Regions from separate parts of the Paraburkholderia sp. J12 genome, predicted to be linked through region 2. Evidence: riboswitches for the same ligand, from Rfam matches in the RefSeq annotation. Region 2 holds a riboswitch; the other holds the start of a gene.
What was found. A riboswitch is a leader RNA that binds a small molecule or an ion and turns the genes downstream of it on or off. The one in region 2 is predicted to bind cobalamin.
Positions count from the first base shown of each region.

Region 1 (5,261 bases), on a different contig from region 2:
CGACGCCAAGCTTCATGCCGTGGCCGAGCACGCGCACGGCCATGCCGAATGCCGCCGTGCTCTTGCCTTTGCCGTTGCCGGTGTTGACGATCAGCAGGCCCTTTTCGACGGTGGCGGCAGCCTGTTTTTTCTCGTGGCCTTCACGGCGGCGTTGCGTCATGCGCTGATGCGAATCGGGATCGGTTTTCATGGCGTGGTGAGTGATGAGGTTCTGTTCCGCGATGCGGGTCTGATGCGCCGGATGGGCTGATATCTCAGCGCGCGGCGTAGATAGCCGCATTATCGTTCGGGCGCCCCAGCGCGATTGCGACCGTCACGCCGTCGAGCGCGAGCTTGCCGCGCAAGAGCGGACCGCCGCCGGAGGCGAGGCGCGCGCACGGTTCGCAGACACCTTCCACGCCGAAGTGCGCGAGCGCCGCGGCGGAAGGCGCGGTTTGCGTGGGCACGGCGGCAAGCGCATCGCGCGCATACGCATGGAGCGGCAGACCGTGCGCGTCGCAAAACTGGCGCAGGGCCGGCTCGTTCGCCTTGGCGTCGAGGGTTCCCACGGCCGTCACGCGCGCGAGCGGCGTGCCGTCGAGCGCGGCCTGCACGGCACGTTCGATCTGCGCGAGCGTCACGCCGCGGCGGCAGCCTATGCCGAGCACGAGCGGCTCGTCCTCCGTCGCGCCGGACGAACCGGACGCAGACGATGGCGCATGGGACTGGCTTGCGGATGGGGCGGAATTCACGGTGAGCGCGTCGGAAAGCAGCAGCGGGCGAGGCGGCGCGGGCTCGAGCCTGAGCGCGCGGCGGATGCGCGCATACGATAGCACACGGTTTTTCGCGTTCGGGCAGCGGCGCGGCGCGCCCAGGGGTAAACAACGGCGCGGCACGGCGGCACTCAGGCCCCTTCCTTGACGCGCCTGCGGCCCGCGCCTACACTCGCACGCACTCTGGTGCTCGCGCGCGCGTTCCTTGCGCGCGCAGTTAAACGGGAATCAGGGAGCCATCCCCGCCTGCGGCATGGCCAACCTGAACTGCACCCGCAACGGTACAACGAACGCATCGCGCCGATCTTCCGGTCGGGCGATGCAATCCGCTTCGAGGCATGCCACTGTGCGGCCGGTCCTGCCGGACCGCCGCGCGGGAAGGCGAAGCGGAGTTTCGTCAGTCCGGATACCGGCCAGATACGAAGGATGCGCGCTGCGGGGATGCGGCGCCCATTCCACGATTGTCCATGCGTGCAGCCGGGCCCGCGTCCGTGCTGGTCACTGCCGTCCGGCTCCGCATACACGTCCGCGGCCTCTGGCGCCGAAGGAGCACCTCATGCAAATGCGCAAGATCCCCGTCACCATCGTTACCGGCTTTCTCGGCAGCGGCAAGACCACGCTGCTGCGTCACATTCTTCAGCACGCGGGCGGCTTGCGCGTCGCGGTGATCGTCAACGAATTCGGCGAGCTCGGCATCGACGGCGAGATCCTGCGCGGCTGCGGTATCGGCTGCGACGAAGAGGGCAACGAACAGGAAGGCCAGCTCTACGAACTCGCCAACGGGTGCCTGTGCTGCACCGTGCAGGAAGAGTTCTTCCCGGTGATGGAGCAACTGCTCGAACGCCGCGGCGAAATCGATCACATCCTGATCGAAACCTCGGGTCTCGCGCTGCCCAAGCCGCTCGTGCAGGCGTTCAACTGGCCGTCGATCCGCAACGCCTTCACGGTCGATGCGGTAGTGACGGTGGTGGACGGCCCCGCCGCGGCGAGCGGCCAGTTCGCGCAAGACCCGCAGGCCGTGGACGAACAGCGCAAGGCCGATCCGAATCTCGATCACGAATCGCCGCTGCACGAACTGTTCGAAGACCAGCTTGCGTCCGCCGATCTCGTGATCCTCAACAAGACCGACCTGATCGAGACGGCCGCGCAGGACGCGCTTATCGAAGAACTGCGCGAAGAACTGCCGCCGCAGGTGAAGATCGTGCGCGCGCAGCACGGCAAGCTCGATCTGCACACGCTGCTCGGGCTCGAATCGGCTTCGGAAGAGGGCATCCATCTGCGCCACGATCATCACGGCTCGGCCGACGACCCCGACCATCACCACGACGAATTCGATTCGGTGGTCGTGACGGCGAACGTCGCTTCGCGCGAAGGGGCGATCGAAGCGCTGCAACGGCTCGTGGATACCCACACGATCTATCGCGTGAAGGGTTTCGCGGCGCTGCCGGGCGCGCCGATGCGCCTCGTCATCCAGGGCGTGGGCCGCCGCTTCGACAGCTACTTCGACCGCCGCTGGAACGCGCAGGAAGCCGCTGCGCAACCGCTCGCGAGCCGCTTCGTGCTGATCGGCGAAGATCTCGACGCCGAGCTGCTGCAACGCGCATTCGAAGCGGCGCTCGCGCCTTCCGCGCTGGCCTGATGGCCGCGCCCGCGCGCTAGCGCTCCACGAGCCGCCTGCCATGCATCTTTTGCGCACCACGCCCGGTGGTTTCGTCGACGACACCGCCGGCGTGATCCGCATCGACCAGCAGCCCGCCGAGATCGTCATTCTCAGCTCCGCCGATACGACGCTCGCCCTGCTCGCGAGCGTCGTACCGCGCCTGCCCGCCGGATTCCCGAGCGTGCGGCTCGCGAACGTGACGTATCTGCGCCAGCCGGCCTCGGTGGACTTCTATGTCGACGACGTGCTCCAGCATGCGCGCGTGGTCGTGGTCGATCATCTGGGCGGCGAGGCGTACTGGCCATACGGCATCGAGCAGGCGGTGGCGCTGGCCGAGCGCCGCAACCAGATGCTCGCGATGTTTTCGGGCGATCTGCAGGAAGACCCGAACCTCACGGCGAAGAGCCGCGTCGAGCCCGAATTTTGCCGCCTGCTGTGGCGCTATCTGCGTGAAGGCGGCGCGGCGAATGCCGAAGGTTTTCTGCGCGCGCTCGCGTGGCGCGCGTTCGAATGGGGCAGCGAACCGGCGCCGCCCGTGGCGCTGCCTGCTGCCGCGCTTTATCACCCGTCGCGCGACATCGCCACGATCGACGACTGGCGCGCGCGCTGGCAGCCGGCGGCGCCCGTCGTTGCGCTGCTGTTCTACAAGGCGCATCTGCAGGCCGCGAACACGGCGGCCTTCGACGCCCTGATCGAAGCGTTGAGCGCGCGCGGCATGAATCCGCTGCCGCTTGCCGTCACCTCGCTCAAGGACGCGCTGAGCCGCGATGTCATCGACCAGCTGTGCGCCGCGCACGACGTCGCGCTCGTGCTGAACACCACGGCTTTCGCGGCGTCCTCGCTCGACGATCCCGCGCCGCTCGCGCTGGCGGGCGATGCACCGGTGCTCCAGGTGATCCTGAGCGGCGGCAACCGCGAAGACTGGGTGAAGGACAATCACGGCCTCAATTCGCGCGATATCGCCATGCACGTCGCGCTGCCCGAAGTGGACGGCCGCGTGATTACGCGCGCGATCAGCTTCAAGGGGCTCGCGTATCACTGCAAGGCAACCCAGGTCGATGTCGTGCGCTATCAGCCCGACGCGGAGCGCGTGGCCTTCGTGGCCGAACTGAGCCGCCGCTGGTGCCGTTTGCGCCGGCTGCCGAACGCGGAGAAGAAGCTCGCACTCGTGCTCGCGAACTATCCGATGAGCGAAGGGCGCATCGGCAACGGCGTCGGGCTCGATACGCCGGCTTCGGTGGTCGGCATTCTGCGGATGTTGCGGGATATTGGCTACCGCGTGGCCGATGTGCCCGACGACGGCGAAGCGCTGATGGCGCGATTGACCGAGGGCGTGACCAACGACCCGGATACGCGCGCGTTGCGGCCCGCCTGGCAGAGCCTCGCGCTCGAGGACTACCGGCGCGCGTTCTCGCAACTGCCCGCTGCTGCGCAGAACGCGCTCATCGCGCGCTGGGGCGCGCCCGAGCAGGACCCTACGGTGCGCCGCGGCCGCTTCATGATCGCGGGCTGGCGCTGCGGCCAGGTGTTCGTGGGGATCCAGCCGTCGCGCTCGCGCGGCGACAACACCTACGCGAACTATCACGACGCCGAACTCGTGCCGCCCCACGCGTACCTCGCGTTCTACTTCTGGCTGCGCGAGACCTTCGGCATCGACGCGATCGCGCACGTGGGCAAGCACGGCAACCTCGAATGGCTGCCCGGCAAGAGCGTCGCGCTCGCCGACACCTGCTGGCCCGACATGGCGCTCGGCCCTCTGCCGCACCTTTATCCGTTCATCGTGAACGATCCCGGCGAAGGCAGCCAGGCCAAGCGTCGCGCGCAGGCCGTGATCATCGACCATTTGATGCCGCCGCTCACGCGCGCCGAAAACTATGGCCCTCTCCAGGATCTCGAACGCCAGGTCGATGAGTATTACGAAGCATTGATGGTCGACCCGCGCCGCGCGAAGCTGCTGCGCCGGACCATTCTGGAGACGATCGTCGAGCACCGGCTGCATGAAGAGCTGAGCATGCCGGCGCCACAGGACCAAGAGACGGAAGACGCGTTGCTCACGCGTGCCGATGCCTACCTGTGCGAGCTGAAAGAGGCGCAGATTCGCGACGGACTGCATACCTTCGGCATCTCGCCGCAAGGAACGCAGCGGCGCGACACGCTGCTCGCGTTGGGCCGCTATCCCTATGGCGACGGACAGGGCGCCAACGCGGGGCTGATCGATGCGCTCGCGCGCGATTTGGGCATCGATCATCTGCTCGATGCCGCGACCGTCGATTGGGCCGCGCCGTGGACCGGGCCGCGTCCGGCCATGCTCGACGCCGTGAGCGATGCGCCCTGGCGCCATGCGGGCGACGCGCGCGAGCGGCTGGAGGGGCTGGCGGGTTCGCTGGTTGCCAGGGTGTGCGAAGGATCTGACGTCGATTGCGATCTGTCGTTACCCCATGCGTTCAAAGTGCTCGGACGACTGCGCGACGACGTGCTGCCTCGCCTCGACGCCTGTGGCGAAGAAGAGCTGCGCCAGTTCCGCCGCGCCCTGGAAGGCCGCTTCGTGCCGCCGGGCCCGAGCGGTTCGCCCTCGCGCGGTCGCCCCGACGTGCTGCCCACGGGCCGCAACTTCTATTCGATCGATACGCGTGCGGTGCCCACCCAGGCGGCCTGGTCGCTCGGCATGAAGTCGGCGCAGCAGTTGATCGAGCGGCATTTGCAGGACCACGGCGATTATCCGCGCGCCGTGGGGCTTTCGGTGTGGGGCACGGCCACCATGCGCACGGGCGGCGAGGACATCGCCCAGGCGCTCGCGCTGCTCGGCGTGCGGCCGAAGTGGGCGGCGGGCAGTCAGCGCGTGATCGACT
Region 1 covers NZ_CAJMZC010000008.1:114,492-119,752, reverse strand. The annotation lists gene cobO (cob(I)yrinic acid a,c-diamide adenosyltransferase) at 1-190, opposite strand, end outside; gene U5760_RS18390 (cobalamin biosynthesis protein) at 255-815, opposite strand; cobalamin riboswitch at 920-1,185, shown strand; gene cobW (cobalamin biosynthesis protein CobW) at 1,309-2,391, shown strand; gene cobN (cobaltochelatase subunit CobN) at 2,432-5,261, shown strand, end outside.
Region 1: linked by a shared signal. The riboswitch ahead of cobW (cobalamin biosynthesis protein CobW) and the one ahead of U5760_RS11200 (TonB-dependent receptor domain-containing protein) in region 2 are both predicted to bind cobalamin.

Region 2 (5,261 bases):
GCCGCGCGCCGCTTGCCCGCGCCGGTATCGGGCGCGAGTCCCGTGCTTTGCGCATGCGCCGCCGTATAGAACAACGCCAGCATCGCCAGTCCGATCCGGATGATGAAATTCATCGGGAGTCCTCTTCTATCAGTTGAAGTTGAAGCTGTCGTGCATCGAGATCGCAATCCCGTACACGAAGAACACGGCGATCCACACGCCCAGCACCGATACCGCGCCGGTGCCCAGACGCGACACCGTGCGGTCCGCCTGATACACGCCGCGCGTGCGGCCTGCGCGGTAGAGCAGCGTCAGGTAGAAACCGCCAACCAGGCCGCCGATGCCCAGCAGCGTCGCGAAGAACAGGACGGTCGAAGGCCAGTCCGCGTGAACGGTGTAGGTCTGGATGGTGTAGCCGAACGGGCGCAGATAGTGAATGCGTATGACTTCGCGCCATACCGCGAGCACCGCCAGCAAGCCGAAGCCACAGGTAGCGGGCAGATAGCCGTGCGTATCGTCGCCGAGCTGGCGCATCCACAGCGCCAGGGTGGCCAGCGCGCCCACGATGAACCAGCCCACGGGATGCAGCACGAGGCCCGATCCCGCAGGGAAGTCGAATTGCCAGACGAGCATCGGCACGAGCGCGAGGCCGTAGCCCCACTGTGCGATCCGTCTGCCGAGCGCGCCCACGAAGGCACGGTAGGCGGGCTCGCGGTCTTCGCGGCCGGCAAAGTAATGGGCATAGGCCAGCAAAAAGACACCCACGGCCGGCACGGCAAGACCCATGATGAAGGCATAGCGCGGCCACTGGATTGCGTGCAGCGCCGCGCCGCGCGTGTCGACCATACCGCCGGGCGCGTACCAGTTCATCCATTGCCCGGGCAGAAGCGCCTGATACGAGAGCGCGTGCATGATCAGCCCATCGAGACAGAAAAGTCCGAACGCCACCCACGCGTAGAGCCCCACGTGCTTCTTCGCGCCTTCGTGATTCGCGTGATAGAAGGCGAACCAGCAGCAGTAGGCCACGATCAGCGTGAAGATGAAGGCGATGGCCCAACGCCCGGACAGCACGTTCGACGTGTACCACTGCGGGTCGTAGATCACCTGGGTGAAGAGCAGCGGCGCCACGCCCAGCACGATCAGCAGCGAAACCGAGACCTTCGCCACCTTGGTCATCGCCATCGACAGACGCTCCCAGTAAGGCCCCGCCCCGCGCCGATGAAACGCGACAATCGCAAGGCCCGCCGAGCCGAGCGCGAGATGCACGAAGGCGATGTGCACCACCCACGTGATCACCATCAGGATCTGAAACACTACGGGATACGCGGGAACCCCGGCGGGGTCGCGCATCGTGTTCATCACGGCACCAATATCCATGGCTAGTTCCTCGACGGCGCCGGTTGCCCCGCCGTGTGTTGTTCTGCGATCAGCGGATCGGCGCTCTTGCCGGCGCCGTCGTTGCCCCCTTTGCCCTCGTTCGCGGCGGCTTGTGCCTGCTGTGCTGCCGCGTGCTGTTCGGCGATCAGATGATCGACGTTCTTGCCGCTGTCAACGGCCGCGAGGTAATGCGCAATCGCGCGGATCTCGTTGTCGGGCAGGTCGATACGCGGCATGTACGGCTGCGTGCCGTACTTGAGCGGTCCGCGCAGGAAGGCGGCAATCATGTCCTCGTCGGTGGAGAGGTGCAGCTTGTCCGGCAGGCTGCGCAACGGGCCGCCCGGTTCGAGCGAGTGGCAGTTCGCGCACGCCACCTTGGTGAGCAGACGCCCCACTTCCAGTTCGTTCGCGTCGGTCACGGTCCTCAGTTGCTCGGGCACGAACGGATGCAGTTGCAGCAGACCGTGTTCGGCAATGCGCTCGACTTCCGAATGAATGCCCTTGCCCGGCACGTCGCGCGCGATCACCTGATTGCCGTAGATGTATTGGCCCGCCACATACGGCTTGCGCATCGACTCGCGCATGCGCTCTTCGGGCCATACGCCCACGATCGCGATGAACGTAAAGAGCGAAATGGCAAGCGACGTGTACACGCGCTGCGGAAAGGCCCACGCGAACAGGAGCCAGAGCGTGGAGACGAGGAACACCGCCACCATGCCCTTCGCGTAGACCGGCAGCAGATGCGTGTCGAGCATCACGAGTGCGTTGGGCGGCAGCGTGCGCAGGTAGTAGAAGAACATCACCACGGCCACGGCGCCGCCAATCAGCCCCACGGGCGCGATGAAGCGCACGACGCTGCGGCGCAGCGCGAGGTCCTTCACGCGGCTCGCCACCAGCAGGCCCACGAGTGCGGCCATCACGAGCATCCCGCCCGTGCGCGTGCCGAGCTGCGCGAAGAAGTTGACGTTATAGAAGGCCTCGCTCGTCGAGCCGGTCTGATACCAGCTGTCGTGGCCCGGCCACATCATGAAGGACAGCACGCCCACGATCAGCAGCATCGTGGCCCATGAAGCGAGCGCGAACGACCAGGTGAGCTTCAGATGGGTGCGGGCGTCCACTTTGCCGATCAGATACACGAGTGCATACACGCCGATCACTTCGACCGTGAAGTACACCCACTCGCTCGCCCAGATCCAGACGAAGTTATGAATGAGCCCGCTCACGCCGCGGGGACTCGCCACGGTGATCGCATACCAGATCCCCGGCCCGGTGATCGAACCGATGATGTACGAGAACACCAGCAGGAACATGCCATAGCGTTTGATGAACGCCATCAGCTCCGGCTTGTTCTCGCGATACGCGCGCGTTTCGAGCAGCGCGAACAGAAACGATGCGCCCACCGATGTATGGGACGCGACGACGTGTATCACGCCGATGATCCCCATCACCCAGGCCGTGCCGATGCCCGGGACGTAAAACGTCGGATACATGCCGAGCATGTCCATACGTCTCCCCCTTCTTTTACTTTCTACGGATCGAGCCCGGACGAGCGCGGCCCGCGCGCCTCGCGGCACGAACGAACGCGCGCCCGCCATCCCCCAAGGGACGGCCGGACTGGCGGATGACTGCGGCAGAACGCCTGTGACGGAAACACATGCGCTGCGTTGCGCCGCTCAGGCGATGGCGGACAACGAGAACGGCGGCGCGCGGCTGCCGTGGGCATACCGGTGCACCGGCTGGATGAAGCCGCGCTCGAAACCGGCCCCGGACGCCGACACACCGGCCGCATCGGGAACGACCCATGCCGCGGCGATCGAAGGCAGTGCGGGCCCGTGATGCGCGAGCAGGCAATAGCCGCAGCGCACGCCATCGGCCGGAGCCGGGATCGGCGAACGCTTCGTTTCCGGCTGCGCCGCGGCAAGGCGCGAGCCGGCCGTGCCGCCCGCGCCGCAGATCACCGCGGAAGGCGCCGCTTCGGCCGAGGCGAGCAGCCCCGAAATGGCCGGCGCGAAGCAACCGAATACGAGGCCGAACAGCGCGAGCCACGTGAACTGCCTGAAGAGCGAGCCGCCCTGCTTCATGGTTCGCCCTGCACCGCCGTGACGGCCCGCGACCTGCTGCCCGCGTGTCGAGACAGCCCGACGCCCTGCGCGCAGGCCGGCCTGCAACCCGGCTTTTGCGGGCTGCGCAAGACGAAGGGAACCGGCAACGACGAAAGACATGGAGGAACTTTGCATTGCGCCGGCGCGTGACGCGCAGGACGCGTCCATGGCCGGTTCGGGCCGTAACGTGAATTTCAGGGAGGGCCATGCTAGCAAAGGCTCGCCGAAAGTACGCTGCGTGCTGGTTATGTCCGGCATCGCTCAGACGAAACATCGGCCGGCTTTCGCCGCCATTACAGACGGCCGCGCGCCGCTCCGGAAGCCCTCTTTCGTGCCTTTTTTGCATCAAACGCCACGGGACAATTGACGTGGCCGAGCATGGCCCATTACGCTCTCGCGCTGATGGTTCCCGGCAACGGGATCAAAAGGGAACGCAGTGAAAGAGGCGAACGCGCCTCGAGTCTGCGGCTGCCCCCGCAACTGTGAGCGGCGAGTCCGTGCCTAACGAAGCCACTGGTCAATCCGGGAAGGCAGGCACGGGCGACAACCCGCGAGCCAGGAGACCTGCCATCGACCGAGGTCCATGCAGCCGCAACGGGCGGGGTGTCCCGATGCGCCAGCGCCGCTTCCTGAAGCGGCCGCTCGTTGCAGGGACAGCCCCGACCTCAGCCCCGCCTATGAAACTCAAACCTATCCTCGTCGCGTCGGCCATGACGGCCTGCGCATGGCATGGCGCACAAGCCGCCGACGACAGCGCGCTCGCCCAGCAAGACCCGGCTCAACCGGAAACGCAGTCCCAGGCTCAGCCGGACAACGCGCTGCCCAACATCCTCGTGGTGGGCGACACGCAGCACCTGCCGCAATCGTTCGACCAGCGTTACGCGACCACCCAGGTCCTCACGCGCGCCGATCTCGATCGCCTCTCTCCCGCCGACCCCAGCATCACCCAGGCGCTCGCCACCCTGCCCGGCGTCACCATTTCGCAGAACGGCGGGCCGGGCACCTCGGCCTCGGTCAGCATTCGCGGCTCGGCGAGCAACCAGGTAGCGGTTTTCATCGACGGCATTCGCGTGGGCTCGGCGACGACCGGCGAAGCCGAATGGGCCGACCTGCCCACCGAAGCCTTCGACCGCGTGGAAGTGATCTCGGGACCGGCTGCGGCCTCGTTCGGCGCGGATGCGGTGGGCGGCGTCGTGCAGCTCTTCACGCGCCACGCGTCCAACCTGCCGAACCAGACCACGGCATCGTTCGGCGGCGGCTCGAACAAGACCTTCGACACGCAGTTGCGCACCTCGGGCACGGTGCCCTCCACCGGGCCGCTCGCCGCGCTGGGCGGCCTGACCTATTCGCTCGGGCTGCACGACTACAACACGGCCGGCATCGACGCGACCCAGCCGTGGGCCTACGGCCACGAAGACGGCCGCAACCCGTACCACGCGCAGGACGTGGACGGACGCCTCGGCTACGCGCGCGACAACTGGTCGATTTCGACCTTCGTGCTGTACCACCGCGCCGATCTCTCGTACGACAATCTGGGCGGCGCCGACCGGCAGCTCGACCATCAGCTGACCACGGGCATTGCGTTTCACCTGGACATCACGCCGACCACGCAGTTCGACCAGTCGGTGGGCTACGCGAACGATCGTCAGTTCCTCTACGCAAACGACCCGACGATTCCCACCGACGAAATCGACTCGACGCGCTTTAGCACGTCCACCTCGCTCACGCATCAGGAGACAGGGCACACGCTGTTCGGCATGCCGCTCAACGGCGAAACGAAGCTCGCCTACGACTTCACGCGCG
Region 2 covers NZ_CAJMZC010000004.1:26,208-31,468, reverse strand. The annotation lists gene U5760_RS11220 (c-type cytochrome) at 1-113, opposite strand, end outside; gene U5760_RS11215 (hypothetical protein) at 130-1,356, opposite strand; gene U5760_RS11210 (cytochrome c) at 1,359-2,846, opposite strand; gene U5760_RS11205 (DUF2946 domain-containing protein) at 3,030-3,578, opposite strand; cobalamin riboswitch at 3,845-4,045, shown strand; gene U5760_RS11200 (TonB-dependent receptor domain-containing protein) at 4,136-5,261, shown strand, end outside.